4 regions of the Rhizobium sp. NFACC06-2 genome follow, and region 2 is predicted to be linked to each of the others. Evidence: predicted binding sites of a transcription regulator. Region 2 holds the regulator's gene; each other region holds the start of a gene.

What was found. The regulator PhoB, encoded in region 2, activates phosphate uptake and scavenging genes when phosphate is short. The targets are predictions, from matches to a motif close to TGTCATNNANCTGTCAT.
Region 1: the regulator PhoB is predicted to act here: its motif matches at 1,773-1,789, upstream of F3H58_RS05690 (bifunctional 2',3'-cyclic-nucleotide 2'-phosphodiesterase/3'-nucleotidase).
Region 3: the regulator PhoB is predicted to act here: its motif matches at 1,510-1,526, upstream of F3H58_RS12745 (DUF47 domain-containing protein).
Region 4: the regulator PhoB is predicted to act here: its motif matches at 1,969-1,985, upstream of F3H58_RS14240 (LTA synthase family protein).

What each region holds. Positions count from the first base shown of each region.
Region 1 is NZ_FMVA01000002.1:263,691-267,005, reverse strand. Features, by position in the region: gene F3H58_RS05690 (bifunctional 2',3'-cyclic-nucleotide 2'-phosphodiesterase/3'-nucleotidase) at 1-1,693, opposite strand, end outside; gene F3H58_RS05685 (PilZ domain-containing protein) at 1,901-2,236, opposite strand; gene F3H58_RS05680 (DUF1203 domain-containing protein) at 2,334-2,801, opposite strand; gene F3H58_RS05675 (DUF4344 domain-containing metallopeptidase) at 2,966-3,315, shown strand, end outside.
Region 2 is NZ_FMVA01000017.1:19,591-22,905, forward strand. Features, by position in the region: gene F3H58_RS22490 (GcrA family cell cycle regulator) at 1-481, shown strand, start outside; gene phoB (phosphate regulon transcriptional regulator PhoB) at 863-1,546, opposite strand; gene phoU (phosphate signaling complex protein PhoU) at 1,577-2,302, opposite strand; gene pstB (phosphate ABC transporter ATP-binding protein PstB) at 2,399-3,214, opposite strand; gene pstA (phosphate ABC transporter permease PstA) at 3,229-3,315, opposite strand, start outside.
Region 3 is NZ_FMVA01000006.1:125,946-129,260, forward strand. Features, by position in the region: gene F3H58_RS12740 (inorganic phosphate transporter) at 1-821, opposite strand, end outside; gene F3H58_RS12745 (DUF47 domain-containing protein) at 821-1,465, opposite strand; gene F3H58_RS12750 (NUDIX hydrolase) at 1,579-2,121, shown strand; partial or broken gene F3H58_RS12755 (efflux RND transporter permease subunit) at 2,360-3,315, opposite strand, start outside.
Region 4 is NZ_FMVA01000007.1:180,346-183,660, reverse strand. Features, by position in the region: gene F3H58_RS14240 (LTA synthase family protein) at 1-1,910, opposite strand, end outside; gene F3H58_RS14235 (NAD+ synthase) at 2,133-3,315, shown strand, end outside.

The sequences.
Region 1 (3,315 bases), on a different contig from region 2:
CCACCACGAATTTCTGCTCGGGATCGATCGGCTTGCCTTCAAATTGCAGGTTGACGATGCGGTTGCTGTCCGGGTTGATGGCCTTGCCATCCTTGTCGAATTTCGCCGGTTTGGAAATGTCGATCTGATAGGTCACGCCGTCGATGACATCGAAATTATAGGACGGGAAATCCGCATTCAGCAGCGGCGCATCCTTTGCGCCGGCCTCGACCGTATTGAACATGCCGGCCGACATTTCCAGCCAGTTCTTTACCTGCGCGCCGTTGATCAGCACCGCCTGCACCGTGTTGGGGTAGAGATAAAGATCGGCGACGTTCTTGATGGCGATGTCACCGGCGGGGACATCGGTATAATAATCCGCACCGCCGCGACCGCCGGACTTGAAGGGGGCTGCCGCAGAAAGCACGGGCAGATCCTTGTATTGCCCTTCCTTCAGCATGTCCTTGATGTACCAGGTCTGGGCATTGGAGACGATCTGTACGGAAGGATCGTCGGCCACCAGCGCGAAATAGGAATAGAGCGGCGCGGAGGTCTTGCCGACGGGACGGCGCACATAGGCAAGGGCCGCCTCGTGATCGGCCTTGGCGGCGGCGAGGACTTCCGCCTTGTCCGTGAAATCGGCGACGACCTTGCGGTTTTCGTCGCGGTGGTAGATCGGCCGGGCTTCGGAGGTGAAGTCGACGATCTTCCAGCTCTTGCCGTCCTTTTCGAGCAGCAGGTCGATAAGGCCCATATGCGAGCCCCAGAAGCCGGCCATCACCGCCGGCTTGCCCATGAGCGTGCCCTTGACGGCATCCGCACCCTCGATACCGTCCCAGGTCTTCGGACCGGGGAAGACCAGATGCTGGTGGCCGGTGAAGATCGCATCGATGCCTTCGACACCTGCCAGATAAAGCGAGGCGTTTTCCATGCGCTCGGTCTGGCCCTTGCCGTCGATACCGGAATGGGAAAGGGCGATGACGATATCCGCACCTTCCTCCTTCATGACCGGAACCCAGGCTTTTGCCGCCTCGACGATATCGCGCGTCTGCGCCTTGCCCTCGAGGTTCTTGGAATCCCACATCATGATCTGCGGCGGCACGAAGCCGATGATGCCGACCTTGACCGGGCTCGTCACGCCGCCGCCGTCGCGGATCTGCTTTTCAAGAATGACATAGGGCTTGAAAAACAGCTCGTCGTTCTTCGGATCGGAAGCAAGCTGGCCCTTGGTGAGATTGGCGCAGACGTAAGGGAAGCCCGCACCCGCCAGCGTGTTCGACATATAGTCGAGACCGTAATTGAATTCGTGGTTGCCGAGCGTGCCGCAATCGTAACCCAGCACGTTCATGGCGTTGATCACGGGGTGCTTGTCGCCGGCCTTCATGCCGCGCTCATAGGCGATATAGTCGCCGAGCGGGTTGCCCTGCAAGAAGTCGCCATTGTCCACCAGCATCGAGTTTCCGGCTTCGGCGCGGATGGTGTCTATGATCGAGGCGGTGCGCGCCAGTCCCATCGTGTCGTTCGGCTTGTCGGCGTAATAATCATAGGGAAAGACGTGAACATGGATATCGGTCGTTTCCATGATGCGCAGATGCGCCTGGTTGGCCGCCGCACGCGCAGCAAAAGGGTGCAGCATCACCAGCGCCGAGGAGGCTGCGATGCCGCCCAGAAGCGAACGCCGGGTAATGGGGTGGAGAGCGAGAAGCGACGACATGGGAACTCCTTCGGATGAAGCTTGCTCTGTCTTGAAAAATGACAGGGTAGAAGCAATCGCAGAGGAGTCCATCACCAAAATGACAGGCCCGTGACAGATAGGCCGGTTTTCAACCGTTTGATAAATTTTTTATCACGGGCGTGCGGCGCAGGTGTCGCCGCACCGAAGAATGCGCATCGTTTGCTCTGCGCATTACCGTGCCCTGGATCAGCGGGCGAGGGTCGGTTTCACTTCTTCGTGGAAGAAACGGAAATAGGAGGAAAGCTGCGCCAGCGTGTTGGTGGAAAGTTTGAGCTGGAGGCCGAGGCGGTTCATGTGCTGCCATTGCACGACGCCCTCGATGAAGCCCAGATCCTCACTCTGCACCTTGACCCGGCTGCCCTTGGCGGCTGCGAAAGGTCCATCCAGCTCGAGCGCCATTCCGGTGGCGGAAAGATCGACCACACGCCCTCTGGTCGACTGGCTGAAATAATGCACGGTCGCAAAAATCCTGGTCTTGCTGCGGGGCGCGGTCCGGGTCGCCATATTGAGGTTGTTTGTCATTTTGCTGCTCAAATCAATTGTTTCCGATACCTGCATTATGGTGCGGAAAACTTGAGAGCCGTTTAGTTCTTCTCTTAAAATTGCATGTAATTGCCGATTATGCTGTGTCGATACGGCACTGATAGCAATTATTGCGGGCGGAGCGCACATGCACATAAGCGACATCCGCGCGCTCCAGAAGGTGCCGCGCGCGCGAAACGATCTCGTCTGTCGCCGTCACCGCGCCGGTGCCGTAGACGATGCGGTCATCGGCTCCATAACCGCGCACGATATAATCCGGGCTGTCCAGCATCGGCGGAATGGCCTGCGTCTGCGGATAGCGCTCACAGGCGTCGGCATGCAGAAACACCGGGCCCGTTTCCGCATAGGGCTGTAGCGAGGGAAAGGGCCGGTAGGCGAGGATCAGCATCCCTTCGCCTTCCCCGATCTGGGAAAGGCAGTGGCGGCAGGGCATGCCGCCGGGAGAAACGGCTCTCTCCGGCGGATTGCCGTAGGCGTCGGCGGCTCCCGCGCGGAAGTCTTCGGCTTCCTTAGCCGGCATTGCAGTGAAAACGAGATCGGTCATGACGGAGACCTCCTGGGTTGGGTTCGGCGTTGCTTCTTTGCAGCTATGGTCCCGAAACGGATCACTATCCACCCGATTCTTGACAGGCGATGCAACCAGCCCATTGCGTGACTCGTTAGCTTCGGGAATCAGTGACGCTCCTCGTTCCCGGAAGGTCTGATTTTATGTTCCGTCGTTTTCTGGCCGCCGTTCCGCTGGCTTTCGTTTCGTTGACGGCTCCGCTTGAGGCCGAGGCGCAGGTCGCCTCCGGTCTCGATGGCCTGTCCGACGAACAGCTTCAGCAGGCGGTCAATTTCGTCATCGGCAATGCGATCTTCTCGCTTTATCACGAGGATGCGCGCATGCTGATCTCGGATTTCGGAACGGCGGACACGGCAAGTGTGCAGGCGCCGGCCGATCAACTGGCTGGAACGCTCATCCTCCAGGCCAACGAGGAATGGCTCGACACCGCGCTCGTCAATGCCACGGACAGCTGGTATCTGGCGCGTGAGGCGGAGACCTTGCCTGAGCACGA
Region 2 (3,315 bases):
GCTTAGCGCCAGCCAGATAGCAGCACAGCTGGGCGGTGTGAGCCGCAATGCCGTCATCGGCAAGGTCCATCGCCTCAACCTGCCGGGACGCGTGAAGGCCGGCGGCCCGGTTACTTCGGCGCGTTCCGCGCCCAAGCGCACCGCTGCCCCTGCCCCGCGCGCGACAAATTTCGCGACCCGCGTCAGCGCAGCACCTGCACGCGCCTTGAACCGCTCGAGCGCGGCAACGGCGCTGCACGAGGAGATCGATATCGAGACCGCCGAAGTTCTCGATTACGTTCCCTCCAAAAATGTCGTGACACCGATTTCCCGCCGCCTGACGCTGACGGAACTGACGGAGCGCACCTGCAAGTGGCCGGTCGGCGATCCGCTGAAGGATGATTTCCATTTCTGCGGTTGTGAAGCACTGGAATCTTCGCCCTATTGCAAGTTCCATGCAAAGCTTGCCTACCAGCCGGTAAGCGAGCGTCGCAAGGCTTGAGTGTTGCGGCACGCATTCGACACTCAAAAACTACGGGCCTTCGGGCCCGTTTTTTTATGGCGGAATCCAAAGTGGTTCAGACGCGGAGCCCGCGTTGTTTAAGAGGCGCTCCCCATCCCTGTTCTTGCGCATTCTCCGGATGCAAAAACCGCGATAGGCCCTTGCGGCAAATGCTCTGAATTCGTCGGCGACGTGCCGCGCCTTCCTACTGTCAGGTTTCACCGCGCAATCCGGCTTTCAGCAGACCGTCTGTCACCTTCAAAAGAACGAGGATACGCACGTGCGGAAGGTTCAAAATCGAAAGGCCCGACACCGTTCCGGTCTCGGGCCTTCTGATTTTTAGGGAATTTACCCCGAGTGAAACCATTGGTTTCGGTTTTCTCAGGCTTCCATTGAATATCCGGCGCCACGCACGGTGCGGATGACATCCTGCATGTGGGAAAAATTGAGCGCCTTGCGCAGACGTCCGACATGCACGTCGACGGTGCGCTCATCCACATAGATATCGTGACCCCAGACGCCATCCAGCAATTGCGAGCGGGAAAACACCCGGCCGGGAGAGGTCATCAGGAATTCCAGCAAGCGGAATTCCGTCGGGCCGAGGCGCACTTCGCGGCTCTTGCGGTGAACGCGATGGGTCTCACGATCCAGTTCGATATCGCCGCATTTCAGCACCGAAGACAGAACCTCGGGGCGGGCGCGGCGCAGCATGGCCTTGACGCGGGCCATGAGTTCCGGGGTCGAGAACGGCTTGACGACATAATCGTCGGCGCCGGTGGCAAGACCGCGAACCCGTTCGCTTTCTTCGCCGCGCGCCGTCAGCATGATGATGGGCAGGCGCTCGGTTTCCGGCCGCATCCTGAGCCGACGGCACAGTTCGATACCGGAAACGCCGGGAAGCATCCAATCCAGGATAAGGAGGTCCGGAATACGTTCCTGCAGCCTGATTTCTGCCTCGTCTCCACGGGGTATCGTGTCGACGTCATATCCCTCAGCCTCGAGATTGTAACGAAGCAGGACGCTCAGCGCTTCCTCGTCTTCCACAACTGCAATCTTGGGCACCATATACTAACTCCGCAAGCCGCTGCCTGTCTGTTACTCGGTCACCGAACCGAGGGTGTTGGAACTGTCGTCCTTCGGACGCTCGCCTTCCGGCTGGCTGCCGGTGGTCATGTAATAGATCGTCTCGGCGATATTGGTGGCGTGGTCGCCGATACGCTCGATGTTCTTGGCGCAGAACAGAAGATGCGTGCAGGTGGTGATGTTGCGCGGATCTTCCATCATGTAGGTCAGAAGCTCACGGAAGAGCGACGTGTACATGGCGTCGATTTCTTCGTCGCGCTCGCGAATGGCATTGGCCTTCTCGGCGGAACGCGTGGAATAGACGTCCAGCACTTCCTTGAGCTGCACCAGCGCCAGTTCCGACAGGTGCTCGATGCCACGGGCGAGCTTGCGCGGCACGCCGGTGCCGGCAACGGCGATGACGCGCTTGGCGGTGTTCTTGCCAAGGTCGCCGACGCGCTCAAGGTCAGCTGCAATACGCAGGGTGCCGATGATTTCGCGAAGGTCTGCCGCCATCGGCTGGCGTTTGGCGATGGTGACGATGGCCTTGTCGCCGATCTCGCGCTCGGCGTGGTCGAGGATCGCATCGTCGGAAATGACCTTCTGGGCGAGCGCGGCATCGGAATTGACGAGCGCACGCACGGCATCGGCGCACATCTGCTCCGCAAGACCGCCCATTTCGGCGATGCGGCGCGTCAAAAACTTCAATTCATCGTCATAAACGGAAACGATGTGCGAATGGGTCGTTGTCTGTGTCATGGTCTAGTCCTCCGGCTTGGCCTGCATGCGCGTACCCGGAAGCGGGCACGGCAGAAGCACCAGTCTTGTTCGGTTTCGATAAAGCACCGGCCGGGATCAGCCGAAGCGGCCCATGATGTAATCCTGCGTGCGCTGGTCGTCCGGATTGGTGAACATCTTGTCGGTTTCGTTTTCCTCGACAAGATGACCAAGATGGAACATGGCCGTGCGCTGGGAAACACGCGCCGCCTGCTGCATGGAGTGCGTGACGATGACGATGGTGTAATTGGTGCGCAGCTCGTGGATCAATTCTTCGACCTTTGCGGTCGCGATAGGGTCGAGAGCCGAGCAGGGCTCGTCCATCAGGATCACTTCCGGGCTGACGGCAACGGCGCGTGCGATGCACAGACGCTGCTGCTGACCGCCGGAAAGACCGGTGCCGGATTCGTGCAGACGATCCTTAACCTCGTTCCAGAGACCCGCCTTCTGCAAGCTCTGCTCGACGATCTGGTCCATATCCGCCTTGTTGCGGGCGAGACCATGGATGCGCGGACCATAGGAAATGTTTTCATAGATCGACTTCGGGAAGGGGTTCGGCTTCTGGAACACCATGCCGACGCGGGCGCGCAATTCCACGACGTCAATCGCCTGGTCGTAGATATCGTCGGTGTCGAGCGTGATCTTGCCGGTGACCCGGCAACCGTCGATCGTGTCGTTCATACGATTCAGGGTACGCAGGAAGGTGGATTTGCCGCAGCCGGACGGGCCGATAAGCGCGGTCACCGTATTTTCCCGAACGTTGAGGTTCACGTCGTAAAGCGCGCGCTTTTCGCCGTAATAAACCGAAACGTCCTTGCCGATCATCTTGTATGAGACTTCATTCATTTTCTTGTCCAGCGCCTTTTCAACTGCTGCTTCCGACAACATGTTCATTGCTCAAGCTCCCTCTACCAGCGCCGTTCGAAGCGGCGACGCAACAGGATTGCGCCAACATTCATGACGATGAGGAACAGAAGCAGGATGATGATAGCGCC
Region 3 (3,315 bases), on a different contig from region 2:
AGCCATGTCGCACCGAACAGCGTCAGCGCACCGCCGGTTTCGGCGCAGAAACCCTGCATGGGATTGAGCCGGGTGATCTTCGATCCCATCGTATGGACGATGCGCCAGCCGCCGAACAGCGTGCCGAGCGCCATGGCCGACTGGCAGGAAATCACCACCCAGAAGGGCACGTAGAAGCTCTCGCCCAAATGTCCCTGGCTGAAGAGCAGCACGGCAATGATGCCCATGGTTTTCTGCGCGTCGTTGCCGCCATGTCCCAGCGAATAAAGCGAGGCGGAGATGAACTGCATCACGCGGAAGGTGCGGTCCACGGCAAAGGGCGTCTGCCGCACGAACAGCCAGGAGACGGTGAGCACAAGAAGCAGGGCGAGGAAGAAGCCGATGGCCGGCGACATGAAGATGGCGCCCACGGTTTTCAGCAGGCCCGACCAGACGATGGAATTGAAACCCACCTTCGCAAATCCAGCACCGACGAGCCCGCCGATCAGCGCGTGGGACGAGCTGGAGGGAATGCCGAAGATCCAGGTGACGATGTTCCAGACGATGGCGCCGATCAGCGCCGCGAAGATCACCTGCGGCGATACGATGGCCGGATCGATGATGCCGGTGCCGAGCGTTTCTGCCACATGCAGGCCGAAGAACAGGAAGGCGATGAAATTGAAGAAGGCCGCCCAGGCGACCGCATATTGCGGGCGCAGCACACGGGTGGAGACGATGGTGGCGATGGAATTGGCGGCATCGTGCAGGCCGTTCAGAAAATCGAAGAACAGCGCGATGGCGATAAGGCCGATTAGCAGCGGCAGGGCAAGTGCGACATCCATCAGACGTTCTCGATAACGATGCCGCTGATCTCGTTGGCCACATCCTCGAAGCGGTCGACGACCTTTTCGAGTTCGCCGTAGATCTCGCTGCCGATCATATAGGCCATGGCATTGCCGCTTGCGCCGTGGCGGCGGAAGAGGTCCTTGAGACCCAGATCGTGAAGTTCGTCGGAGCGGCCTTCAACGCGGGTCACCTCTTCGGAAATGGATGACAGGCGATGCGCATTCGTGCCGACCTTGTTGAGAAGCGGAATGGCTTCCGCGATGAGGCCGGCTGCGCGCACGATCTCATGGCCCATTTCCTTCATCAGCGGATCGAATTCCGTTTGCTCGAAAAGACGGATGGTCTTGACGGTCTTGTGCATCATGTCGATGGCGTCATCCATCGACTGGATGAGATCCTTGATGTCGCCGCGGTCGAAGGGGGTGATGAAGCTGCGCCTGACGGCGAGCAGCACCTCGCGGGTGATGTCGTCCGCCTGATGTTCAAGGGCGACGATGAGGTCGCAGTTCTTCTCAACGTCGATGCCGCTCAAAAGTTGGTCAAGGGCCTCGGCCGCTTTGATGACGGTTTCGGAATGTTTGCTGAACATGTCGAAGAAACGGTCCTCGCGCGGCATCAGCTTGCGAAAAATACTCATCATGCGAATTGGCCCTCAATGGCGCTTTATTAGTTGTGGGGGGTGATTGTCATAAAACTGTCATAAATGCACGCGGGGCATTGATGCAACCCGGAAAATCAGCACTATCAACGGATATGAAACCCACCAAGAAAAGCCGGAAAACCCGCCCGGCTCGTGCACTGACATTGCTCCAGCAGCTTGCTGCGGTTCCGGAAAAGCTCTTCACCGGCGCTTTCCGGCAGCAATATGCCGCGCTCTGCTTCCGTTATGCCGGCAATGGCGAGGATGTCGAAATCCTCCTCGTCACGTCCCGTACCAGCGGACGCTGGATCATTCCGCGCGGCTGGCCGATGAAACGCAAGAAGCCGCACGAGGCGGCGGCAATCGAGGCGTGGGAGGAGGCGGGCGTGCGCGGCCGGGTGAAAAAGAATGCGGTTGGCCGCTATACCTATCTCAAGATGCTCGACAATGGCGATGTCGTTCCCTGCATGGTCGATGTGTTCCAGATAGAGGTGACGGAGGCGGAAACCAGTTTCAAGGAGCGCGGTGAACGCCTGCTGGAATGGGTGCGCCCGGATGAGGCGGCAAGGCGCGTTCGCGATATCGAACTGAAGTCGCTTCTTGTCGATTTTCGCCCGAAGGGCAAAAAGAAGCGTCAGGGCAGCGAGAGGCCGTAACCGCACGCGTCACGCATCCGCTCCTGTGGCCAAGATTGTAATGCCGCCGCAATGGGTGATCTCCAACCTTGCCTGATGATTGTCGTCAGGTGCCGTTGCATGAAACCATGTCGTCCCGCTCTCCGTTTTTTATTGCGTTATCTCCATCCCATCATCGTCCTTGCCGTGCTTCTGGCGGGGCCAGCCGCTATTCTCCTGCTGAGGTGACGGCAGCCCCATAGATGCAAAACCGGCCTTTTCAGGCCGGCTGCTTTTGGGAAGGTTGCGTCTGATGGTTCGAATGCCCCGTTTCATCGGGCGCTTTCGGTAACAGGCGGGCAAAACGCCTGACGATGCTGTCTATATAGGACAGGATGGTCGGCACCACGATCAGGGTCAGCAGCGTGGAACTGATGAGGCCGCCAACCACCGCATGGGCCATCGGCGCACGCTGCGCGCCACCGCCGCCGACGGCGAAACCGAGCGGGATCATGCCGAAGATCATCGCAAGCGTCGTCATGATGATCGGGCGGAAGCGGATGACGCCGGCATTTTCTAGCGCCTCGTTCAGCGAAAGCCCACGCCGCCGCTCGCGATTGGCGAAATCGACCAGCAGGATGCCGTTTTTGGTCACGAGGCCCATCAACATGATGAAGCCGATCAGCGAGAACATGTTGATCGTGCTGCCGGCCACCATCAGCCCGATGAGGACGCCGACAAGCGAAAGCGGCAGGGACGCCATGATGGCGAGCGGTTGCATGAAACTGCCGAATTGCGAGGCGAGCACGATGTAGATGAAGATGACGGCCATGGTAAGCGCCGTGACCATGTGGCCGATGGTCTCCTGCATGGTTTCGGCGTCACCGCCGAAGCGGATGCGATAACCGTTCGGCAGGTCAAGACTGGCGGTCAGGCCCTGCAACGTCTCCGTCACCTCGCCAAGCGTGCGGCCGGCGATATTGGCCGAAACCAGTATCTCGCGGCGATTGTCGATGCGGCGGATTTCGGCGGGAGCCGGCATGATGCCGATATCGGCAACCTGATCGAGGCGCACCATCAGCGGTGCACCGTTCGCGGCCGTGCGGCCGGTTGCGATCATCAATTCACCGAGACCTGCCGCGTCAGACCGCCGCTCGACGGGCAGGCGGATGACGATATCGTAGCTGTTGCCGTCCGCATCCGTCCATTTCGACACATCCTCGCCGCCGATGAGGG
Region 4 (3,315 bases), on a different contig from region 2:
TTGAAACCGGGGAAGAAGCGTTCGCGGCCATATTGCTGGCCGAACATCATGTCGAATTGCAGCAGGCGGTAGTCGCGCACCACGTCGGGAACGGCGTTCGGGGCAATCGACCAGTCGGGCAGGGCCTTGCCGTCGGTTGCCACCAGCATATGCCGGTCGATGACGGAAAAGGCCTGCTGCACGTCGCCAAGCGTGCCGGTATAGAAGGGATCGGAGAAGCCCGCCGTTTTCAGTACGTGATAGGGCAAAAGTGCCGGGCTGATGGTGCCGATATTCTTGCGCACGCCCTGCTTTGAGGACCAGACGACGAGCGGCGTCTCGTGTTCCTTCTTCATCACCTCCAGCGGCGCGCGGCGGCTGGCCACCATGCCGGGCATATAGCCGCTTTCCACGAAGGTCTGGCCGAGCGGCGGCAGGTGATCGCCGAAGAGGACGACGATGGTTTCCCGGTCGCGCTTCTTCGCCCAGCGCATCAGTTTCAGCAGCGCTTCGTCAGCTTCCGCCACCCCTTGGGAATAGGTGGCCAGCGCCTGCGAGGCCGAGGCGGAAAGATCGCCTTCGACGCCGATGGTGTTTTCGGCGTAACGGGTCGCCTCGTAGGGGCCGTGTCCCTGAAGGGTGACGGCGAAGAGGAAGAGCGGGTTCTGCGCCTTTTCGGCCGTCGCCATGATCTGGTCCATCAGCGCATCGTCGGAGGCGAAGTTGCCACGTTTTTCCATGGCCGGCAGCGTCTCTTCGGAGCGGAATTCCTCGAAGCCGAAGTTTTTGTAGACCTGCTTGCGGTTCCAGAACCATTCCTGGAACGGGTGCATGGCGATGGCGGAATAACCTTCGCCACGGAAGAAGCTGGCGAGCGAGGGCACGGGGCGGCGGATATATTGCTGATAGGGAATGCTGCCATAGGGCAGGAAGGCGTTGGAAAAGCCGGTCAGCGCCTCGAATTCCACATTCGCCGTCATGCCGCCGAATTCCGGGGAAAAGACGTTGCCGGACTGTTTGGCGCGGATCGTCGGCATGGGATCGGCGGAGAGGCTCACATTTTCCAGCCGCGTCGGATCCCACAGCGATTCGCTCATCAGCATGATGACATCGGGGTAATCGCCCTTGTTGGCGGCGAAGGCGGCGGGCTCGGAGGTCAGGTCGGCAATGGTGTTTTCGCCGTAACCCTGCGGCGCCGAGACATTGGCCATCGGAATATTGAAGGCGAAGGCCATCAGGAAGCCGTTATGGCGGTAATTTTCCTGCTGATCCCACATCATGGGAATGATGTTGAGGCGATCGCGCACCCAGGAATAATGCGAATAGTCCATCAGCGAGGCGAGACCGGCAAGAAGCGGCAGCGCCAGCGCGAGACCGGCGGCGCGTTCGCGCCAGCTCAAGCCCGGGGAGTGGCGGCGCGCCAGCAGCCAGAGGCCCGTAAGTGCCGCAATCGTGGCGCAGATGCCGAGGGCGACGAAGGCTGCCGTCATCGGCTGGGCTTTCAGCATGGTCGGCAGAAGCTCGAGGATCTGCCGGCCGAACAGCAGGTCCGAAGGATAAAGCGGATCGGAAAGATAGGTCTGTTTCTGCGCCGAAATCAGCCCCGTCAGCGCGCAGAGCGGCGCAAGCGCGATCAGCGACAGGTAACGCCTGCCAAGAAGTGCATCCAGCGCCACGAGAAGGGCAAGCACGGCGGCAATGGTGGTCACGCCGGGGCGGGCGGAGGAGGTGAGAAAAGCGCCGACATCGGTGAGCGAACCGCGGGCGATCCACTCCAGCGCCACGACCAGCACGACGGACGCGACCGTCAGATTGGCGAGCGGATAGGCGATGCCCGAAAGCTTGGAAAGGCTCCTTGTCCATGCAGGCGAAAAGACGAAACCAGCCTTTTCGGAAGCCGTTGTTTTTGGCGCCGAATCTCTCAAACCCATACTCCGGTATTGCAGGCGGCACGGCCGATCCGGGGAGGTGAATCGGGTGTCGCAACAGTGTCATGTAACTGTCACATAAGCGCGATGAACGCGACATGAACTTTGCGCAACCTGGCCGGTGCGGCGATAACCTTAGCGTGAACGCGCGCGGACGAAGCGTAACGGGCGTCGCCATGCAATTGCCGCGTTGCGGAGCGGCCACGGGCGCGGTATTGAAAAGCCATGAGCGACAGACACGATATAGAGAACCATCTCCGGATTGCCGTCGGGCAGTTCAATCCCACCGTTGGCGACGTGGCGGGCAATCTCGCCAAGGCGCGCGAGGCAAGGGCCGATGCGGCGACGCAGGGCGCCGATCTTCTGCTGCTGACCGAGCTGTTCATATCGGGCTATCCGCCGGAAGATCTGGTGCTGAAGCCGGCTTTCCTGAAAGCATGCCTGAAAGCCGTGGAAGAGCTGGCGGCGGAAACCGCCGATGGCGGGCCGGGCATCGTCATCGGTTTTCCGCGACAGGGTGAGACGGGCCGGCACAATTCCGTGGCGCTTCTGGATGGCGGCAAGATCATCGCGCTGCGTGACAAGATCGACCTGCCCAATTACGGCGAATTCGACGAAAAACGCGTTTTCGCCGAAGGATCGATTTCCGGTCCCTATAATTTCCGTGGGGTCAGGATCGGTATTCCGATCTGCGAGGAAATCTGGAACGACATGGGCGTGTGCGAGACGCTCGCCGAAAGCGGGGCGGAAATCCTGCTGGTGCCGAACGGTTCGCCCTATTATCGCGGCAAGCTGGATGTGCGCCATCAAGTGGCGTTGCGGCAGGTTATCGAAAGCGGCCTGCCTCTCGTTTTCGCCAACCAGCTGGGCGGGCAGGATGAGCTGGTGTTCGACGGCGCGAGCTTCGGCTTCAATGCCGATAAGACGCTCGCTTTCCAGATGAGCCAGTTCGAGGCCACGCTTGCCGTCACCGACTGGAAACGTACCGCGGACGGCTGGCATTGCGACAGCGGGCCATTCTCGAAGATTCCCGAAGGCGAGGAGGCGGATTACCGCGCCTGCATGCTGGGCTTCCGCGATTACGTCAACAAGAACGGCTTCAAGAGCGTGGTTCTCGGCCTTTCCGGCGGCATCGATTCGGCGATCTGTGCCGCCCTTGCCGTCGATGCGCTGGGCGAGGAGCGGGTGCGCTGCATCATGCTGCCTTATCGTTATACTTCGGAAGAATCGCTGAAGGATGCGGCCGATTGCGCGAAAGCGCTGGGCTGCCGTTACGACATCGTGCCGATCGTCGAGCCGGTGGAAGGATTCCTCTCGGCGCTTTCCGATCTCTTCGAGGGCACGGAAGAGGGCATCACCGAGGAAAACCTGCAGAGCCGCACGCGCGGCACCATTTTGATGGCCGTTT